DNA from 2 places in the Bradyrhizobium sp. IC3195 genome. Region 2 is predicted to be linked to the other one. Evidence: predicted binding sites of a transcription regulator. Region 2 holds the regulator's gene; the other holds the start of a gene.
The links. Region 2 encodes HrcA, which represses chaperone genes, less so after heat shock. Its sites were predicted from a motif close to GTTAGCACTCNCNNNNNGNGAGTGCTAAC; they were not measured.
Positions count from the first base shown of each region.

Region 1: I6F09_RS28305 (co-chaperone GroES) is a predicted target of HrcA. The motif match lies at 1,454-1,482, and genes of this name have one in related genera.

Region 1 covers NZ_JADYVG010000019.1:75,690-79,361, reverse strand. Annotated here, with positions in the region: gene I6F09_RS28315 (protein phosphatase CheZ) at 1-502, shown strand, start outside; gene I6F09_RS28310 (hypothetical protein) at 737-1,258, opposite strand; gene I6F09_RS28305 (co-chaperone GroES) at 1,572-1,868, shown strand; gene groL (chaperonin GroEL) at 1,987-3,618, shown strand.
Region 2 covers NZ_JADYVG010000017.1:2,039-5,710, forward strand. Annotated here, with positions in the region: gene grpE (nucleotide exchange factor GrpE) at 1-598, opposite strand, end outside; gene hrcA (heat-inducible transcriptional repressor HrcA) at 693-1,781, opposite strand; gene rph (ribonuclease PH) at 1,950-2,663, shown strand; gene rdgB (RdgB/HAM1 family non-canonical purine NTP pyrophosphatase) at 2,675-3,310, shown strand; gene hemW (radical SAM family heme chaperone HemW) at 3,297-3,672, shown strand, end outside.

The DNA of each region.
Region 1 (3,672 bases), on a different contig from region 2:
CGACCTCATCCACGACGCCATCGACCGCACCAAGCGCGAGATCGCGACGCTGCACGGCAAGAGCTTCGACGGCGGCGAGATGGCCAAGGTCAACGGCGAGCTCGGCGCGGTGGTCGGCGGCACCGAGCAGGCGACCCAGCAGATCCTCGAAGCCGCGGAATCGATCGACCAGGCCGCCAGCGCGATGTCGAAGGTGGACTCGATCGATCAGCAGAAGCGCCTTGCCGACGACATCCAGGAACGCGTCATCTCGATCTTCGAAGCCTGCAACTTCCAGGACCTGACCGGCCAGCGCATCAGCAAGGTCATGGGCACGATGAAGTTCATCGAGCAGCACATCAACGCGATGATGGAGATCTGGGGCGGCGTCGACGCGATCAAGTCCCATGTGCCCGCGCAGGTCGACAACCGCAGCGAGGACGAGAAGCTCCTCAACGGCCCCAAGCTCGCCGGCGACGTCGGCCACGCCTCGCAGGACGACATCGACGCGCTGTTCGACTGAGCGGCGACGACATCGGAATAACAAAACGCCGGCCTTGGGCCGGCGTTTTTTGTTTTGGCCGGTGCAGATCGTGAACTCTTCTTCCCTTCTCCCCTTGTGGGAGAAGGTGGCGCGAAGCGCCGGATGAGGGCTCTCTCCACTCGCAAGACCGTTCGTGAGGAGATAGACCCCTCACCCGTCTCGCCGCTACGCGGCGAGCCACCCTCTCCCACAAGGGGAGAGGGTAAGAGACCGTCACGCCCTCGGCGCGCAGCGGACGTAGACCATGTTGCCGTAGCGCGTACCAGCATCCTTGTCGATGAAGCGGGTGATCATGACGCGACCGTCGAAGGAGACGATTTCGCGGTCCTGGTCGCCGGGGGTCGGGCCGGCCGGCCCGATGTAGTTCTTGCCGCTCGGCGAGCCCTTCAGCCGCAGCTCCTGCGGCGTCGCCTGGTCGGCGAGATGCATGATCACGCCACCGGAGGAACCGGCGGTGATCACGTAGGGGTTCCTGCATTGCTCACGCGCCATCTTCTCGGTGCGGGCGCGATCGGCCGGGTTCTGGAACGAGGCGAGGCCCCAGCGGCCGACGATCTCGTCGGCGCGGATGCTGGCGGGCATTTCCGGAGCGACGCCAGGTTCGGCTTCGGGCGGCGGCGGGGACGACGTGAGGGACGGCAGGTTGAAGCCGCCGCCGCAGGCGCCCAGCAGCAGCGCCAGACAAGAGGCGGCCGCCAGATTGGCAACCGTGCGCGCGTGAGCCGAACTGATCATGGCATTCCCCCGAACAAGACCATGGCCGCACCCCTCCCGCAGCCAAGCGCAAAACCGCTGCCGGAGCAATGACGTCGTTCTTTACGGCGAGGCCCCGAGCGAGTTTCCAATGCCACCATCCTATATCCGCCTCAACAATCGCTTAACCACCTTTGCTTGACAGGATCGCGGCCAAGCCATATTTCCGGACCCACTATTAGCACTCGGAAAGCCCGATTGCTAAGCGCGCCGTTCGATCCTCGACGAGAGGGGGACGGAAGCGCCGCCCCACCGACCCCACTACTTCCGAAGCGAGCCTCCAAAGGGAAACGTCATGGCTAAATCCAAATTTCGTCCGCTGCATGACCGTGTCGTGGTCAAACGTATCGACGCCGAGGAAAAGACCAAGGGCGGCATCATCATTCCGGACACGGCCAAGGAAAAGCCGTCCCAGGGCGAGATCGTCGCCGTCGGCCCCGGCGGCCGCGACGAGACCGGCAAGCTGATCCCGATCGACCTCAAGGTCGGCGACCGCGTGCTGTTCGGCAAGTGGTCGGGCACCGAGGTCAAGATCGACAACGAAGAGCTCCTGATCATGAAGGAGTCGGACATCATGGGCGTGCTGGCCTAAGGCCGTCCGCCTGAACAGCCGCTGAATGTCATGCCCGGATCCAGGCGATCCGGGCATCCATCGTTCCGCCGCACGGCACAAGACAACACACATCACATAACACGAGGGATTGCAGACCATGGCTGCCAAAGACGTCAAGTTTTCCGGAGACGCGCGCGATCGCATGCTGCGCGGCGTCGACGTTCTCGCCAACGCCGTCAAGGTGACGCTCGGCCCGAAGGGCCGCAACGTCGTCATCGAGAAGAGCTTCGGCGCCCCCCGCATCACCAAGGACGGCGTCACGGTCGCCAAGGAGATCGAGCTCGAGGACAAGTTCGAGAACATGGGCGCCCAGATGGTGCGTGAGGTCGCCTCCAAGACCAACGACCTCGCCGGCGACGGCACCACCACCGCGACCGTGCTGGCCCAGGCCATCGTGCGCGAAGGCGCCAAGGCGGTCGCCGCCGGCATGAACCCGATGGATCTCAAGCGCGGCATCGACACCGCGGTTGCCGCCGTCATCAAGGACATCGAGAAGCGCGCCAAGCCGGTCGCCGCCTCCTCCGAGGTCGCCCAGGTCGGCACCATCTCGGCCAACGGCGATGCCGCCATCGGCAAGATGATCGCCCAGGCGATGCAGAAGGTCGGCAACGAGGGCGTCATCACCGTCGAGGAGAACAAGTCGCTCGAGACCGAGGTTGATATCGTCGAGGGCATGAAGTTCGACCGCGGCTATCTCAGCCCCTACTTCGTCACCAATGCCGAGAAGATGACTGCCGAGCTCGAGGACGCCTACATCCTCCTGCACGAGAAGAAGCTCTCGGGCCTGCAGGCCATGCTGCCGGTGCTGGAAGCCGTGGTGCAGTCGGGCAAGCCGCTCGTCATCATCGCCGAGGACGTCGAGGGCGAGGCGCTGGCCACCCTGGTCGTCAACCGGCTCCGCGGCGGCCTCAAGGTCGCGGCCGTCAAGGCGCCGGGCTTCGGTGACCGCCGCAAGGCCATGCTGGAGGACATCGCGATCCTGACCGGCGGCCAGCTGATCTCCGAGGAGCTCGGCATCAAGCTCGAGAACGTCACGGTGAAGATGCTCGGCCGCGCCAAGAAGGTGGTGATCGACAAGGAGAACACCACGATCGTCAACGGCGCCGGCAAGAAGCCCGACATCGAGGCCCGCGTCGGCCAGATCAAGGCGCAGATCGAGGAGACCACCTCGGACTACGACCGCGAGAAGCTCCAGGAGCGCCTCGCCAAGCTCGCCGGCGGCGTCGCGGTGATCCGCGTCGGCGGCGCCACCGAGATCGAGGTCAAGGAGAAGAAGGACCGCGTCGAGGACGCGCTCAACGCCACCCGCGCCGCGGTTCAGGAAGGCATCGTCCCGGGCGGCGGCGTCGCGCTGCTCCGCGCCAAGAAGGCGGTCGGCCGTCTCACCAACGCCAATGACGACGTCCAGGCCGGCATCAACATCGTGCTGAAGGCGCTGGAAGCCCCGATCCGCCAGATCTCCGAGAACGCCGGCGTGGAAGGCTCGATCGTGGTCGGCAAGATCCTGGAGAACAAGTCCGAGACCTTCGGCTTCGACGCCCAGAACGAGGACTATGTCGACATGGTCGAGAAGGGCATCATCGATCCCGCCAAGGTGGTGCGCACCGCGCTGCAGGACGCCTCCTCCGTGGCCGGCCTCTTGGTGACTACCGAAGCCATGGTCGCCGAGATGCCGAAGAAGGAAGCTCCGCCCGCGATGCCCCCCGGCGGCGGCATGGGCGGCTTCTAAGCCTTCCGTTCCGTGACAGAGTTGCGAAGGCCGCCTCCGGGCGGCCTTCTTTTT
Region 2 (3,672 bases):
ATTCGTTGTTGTTCGCCGCGGGCGCAGTCTTCGCGCCGCCCTTGGCGACGCCGACCAGCGCCGGGCGCAGCACGCGGTCACCGATGGTGTAGCCGGCCTGCATGATCTGCACCACGGTGCCCGACGGCACCGACGCGTCAGGCACTTCGTACATTGCCTGGTGGAAGTTCGGGTCGAACTTCTGGCCCTGAGGATCCAGCTTCTTCACGCCGTGTTTTTCCAGCGCGTTGAGCAGCGCGCGCTCCGTGAGCTCGACGCCCTCGATCAACGAGACCAGGCCGGGATCGGCCGCAGCACGCGCCTCCGCCGGAACGGCATCGAGTGCGCGCTGGAGATTGTCGGCGATGTCGAGCACGTCGCGCGCGAAGCCGGTGATGCCGTAGAGGCGGGCGTCGGCGACTTCCTTTGCGGTGCGCTTGCGCAAATTCTCCATCTCGGCCAGCGTCCGCAGCATGCGGTCGCGCGCTTCAGCCGCTTCCTTTTGCAGGGTTTCGACCGAACCCGGCTCGGGATCGTCGGGCATGATGTAGGGTTTCGACACCACGGGCTCGCCGGTCGCTGCAGTCGTGTCTTGGGGTTGCCGGTCTTGCTCGGTCATCGGCTCTGATCTCGAACTCGTTTCAGGGATGTTGGCCCGGATATCGTGCTTAAGCCCGCGAAAATCAAGCGCCCGTGATCGGCAGAAAGGCCGGTCAGCCCCCCAACAGGCGGCTGACGATGCGGGCGGCGTAGTCCACGGTCGGGATCACGCGGGCATAATTCAGCCGCGTCGGGCCGATCACGCCGAGAACGCCGACGATGTGGCCGGCGGCATCCCGATAGGGCGAGATGATGGTGGAGGACCCCGACAGCGAGAACAGCTTGTTCTCACTGCCGATGAAGATGCGCACGCCTTCGGCGGTCTCGGCCCGGCCGAGCAGATCGATCACGCCGCGCTTGGTCTCGAGGTCGTCGAACAACAGGCGAACCCGCTCCAGATCCTCCAGCGCGTGCAGATCTTCGAGCAGATTAGCGTGGCCGCGGACGATGAGCTGACGGTCCTCGCTCTCGCCGCCGGACCAGCTGGCAATGCCGGCCGAGATCACTTTCTGTGTCAGCTGATCGAGCTCGGCACGGGCCTCGCCGAGTGCGGTCTCGAGCTCGAGCCGCGCTTCGGCCAAGGTCCGGCCGCGGATCCGCGCATTGAGGAAATTGCCGGCCTCTGTCAGCGCCGAAGAGGGAACTCCGGGCGGCAGCGTCAACACGCGGTTTTCAACCTGGCCGTCTTCGCCGACCAGGATCACCAGCGCTTTTTCCGGTTCCAGGCGGACGAATTCGATGTGCTTCAGCCGCGCATTGGATTTCGGCGTCAGCACGACGGCGGCGGCCCGGGTCAGGCCGGAGAGCCGCATCAAGGCCTGGTCCAGCGCCGCCTCGACCGATTGCGCCTCGCCGACGGACGAGAGCTGGCTCTGGATCGCCTGCCGCTCGGCCTCGTTGAGGTCGCCGACCTGCATCAGGGCATCGACGAAGAAGCGCAGGCCCAGTTCCGTCGGCAGCCGGCCGGCGGAGGTGTGCGGGGCATAGATCAGGCCGAGCTGTTCCAGATCGGCCATGACGTTGCGCACAGATGCCGGCGACAGCGGCATCGCAATCAGGCGGGAAATGTTGCGCGAGCCGACCGGCTCACCGGTCGCGAGATAGCTTTCGACAATTTGACGAAAGATGTCGCGGGAACGCTCGTTGAGCTGGGCAAGGCCTGCGCGCGGCGCGATCAGATGGATCGGATCGTGATGGGCCACAGACGGTAACTCCTCTCAGATCCTTATAATTTGTCCATCCGGGCCGCGTCTGACAAGCGTGGCGTTTGCAGGCCGACGGTCAGGGGGTGAATAAGCCCTTGCCGCCCACCCCCGCCCCACCTACAAGCACCGCGAACAGCCTATTCCCGTGAGTTTTGGAGATTTCCCATGCGGCCAAGCCGCCGTGCGCCCGACGAATTGCGCCCCGTGACGCTGGAGCGCGGCGTGGTCAAATATGCGGAAGGCTCGTGCCTCGTTAAATTCGGCGACACCCATGTGCTGGTCACCGCCACACTGGAGGATCGCCTGCCGCCGTGGCTGAAGGGGCAGGGCCGCGGCTGGGTCACCGCCGAATACGGCATGCTGCCGCGCGCGACCTCCGAACGCACCCGCCGCGAGGCCTCCGCCGGCAAGCAGAGCGGCCGCACCGTCGAGATCCAGCGCCTGATCGGCCGCTCGCTTCGCACCATCGTCGATCTCGAAGCTCTTGGCGAGCGCCAGATCACGGTCGATTGCGACGTGCTCCAGGCCGACGGCGGCACGCGCACGGCCTCGATCACTGGCGCCTGGGTCGCGCTTGCCGATTGCCTCAACTGGATGAAGGCGCGCAACATGGTGAAGGCCAACGTGATGCGCGACAACGTCGCCGCGATCTCCTGCGGCATCTACAACGGCACGCCGGTGCTCGATCTCGACTATGCCGAGGATTCGGAAGCCGAGACCGACGCCAATTTCGTCATGACCGGCGATGGCCGCATCATCGAGGTGCAGGGCACCGCGGAACGCGAGCCGTTCACGCAGGACGAGTTCCTGAAGCTGATCGCCCTGGCGCAGAAGGGCATTGCGCGTCTGGTGGACTTGCAGAAACTGGCCGTGGCGTAGTCAATAGGCCCATGCACCGCCGAATCACCGACAAGCTCGTCATCGCCACCCACAATCCCGGCAAGCTCGCCGAGATGAGGGAGCTGCTCGCGCCGTACGGGATCGAGGCGGTGTCGGCCGGCGAGCTCGGCCTAGACGAGCCCGAGGAAACCGGCAACGATTTCCGCAGCAACGCCGCGATCAAGGCGATCGCCGCGGCGGAGGCGACCAAGCTGCCCTCCTTCGCCGACGATTCCGGCATCGTCGTCGACGCACTCGACGGTGCGCCGGGAATCTACAGCGCGCGCTGGGCCGGTCCATCCAAGGATTTCAACGCGGCGATGGCGCAGATCGAGCGCCTGCTGCAGGAGCGCGGCGCCACCACGCCGGACAAGCGCAAAGCCCACTTCGTCTCGGCGCTTTGTGTGGCCTGGCCCGACGATCATCGCGAGGAGGTCGAGGCGCGCGTCGACGGCACGCTGATCTGGCCACCGCGCGGCACGGCCGGCTTCGGCTACGACCCGATGTTCCTGCCGGACGGGCACAGCCGCACCTTCGGCGAGATGACCAGCATCGAGAAGCACGGCCTGCCGCCACTTGGCCTCGGCCTGTCGCACCGCGCCCGCGCTTTTCGGAAACTGGCGGAGATCTGCCTTGAGCCGCGCTAACAAGGATGCGTTTGGCGTCTATGTGCACTGGCCGTTCTGCCTGTCGAAGTGCCCCTATTGCGACTTCAACAGCCATGTCCGCCATGCCGCGATCGACGAGACGCGCTTCGCCGCCGCCTTCGCGCGTGAGATCGCAACGACCGCCGAGCGCGCGCCCGGCCGCGAGGTCACCTCGATCTTCCTCGGCGGCGGCACGCCGTCACTGATGCAGCCCGCCACCGTCGGCGCGGTGTTAGACGCGATCGGCAAGCACTGGACCGTCGCAGGCGACGTCGAGGTAACGCTGGAAGCGAACCCGACCAGCGTCGAAGCCACGCGCTTTGCCGGTTATCGCATCGCCGGCGTCAACCGCGTCTCGCTGG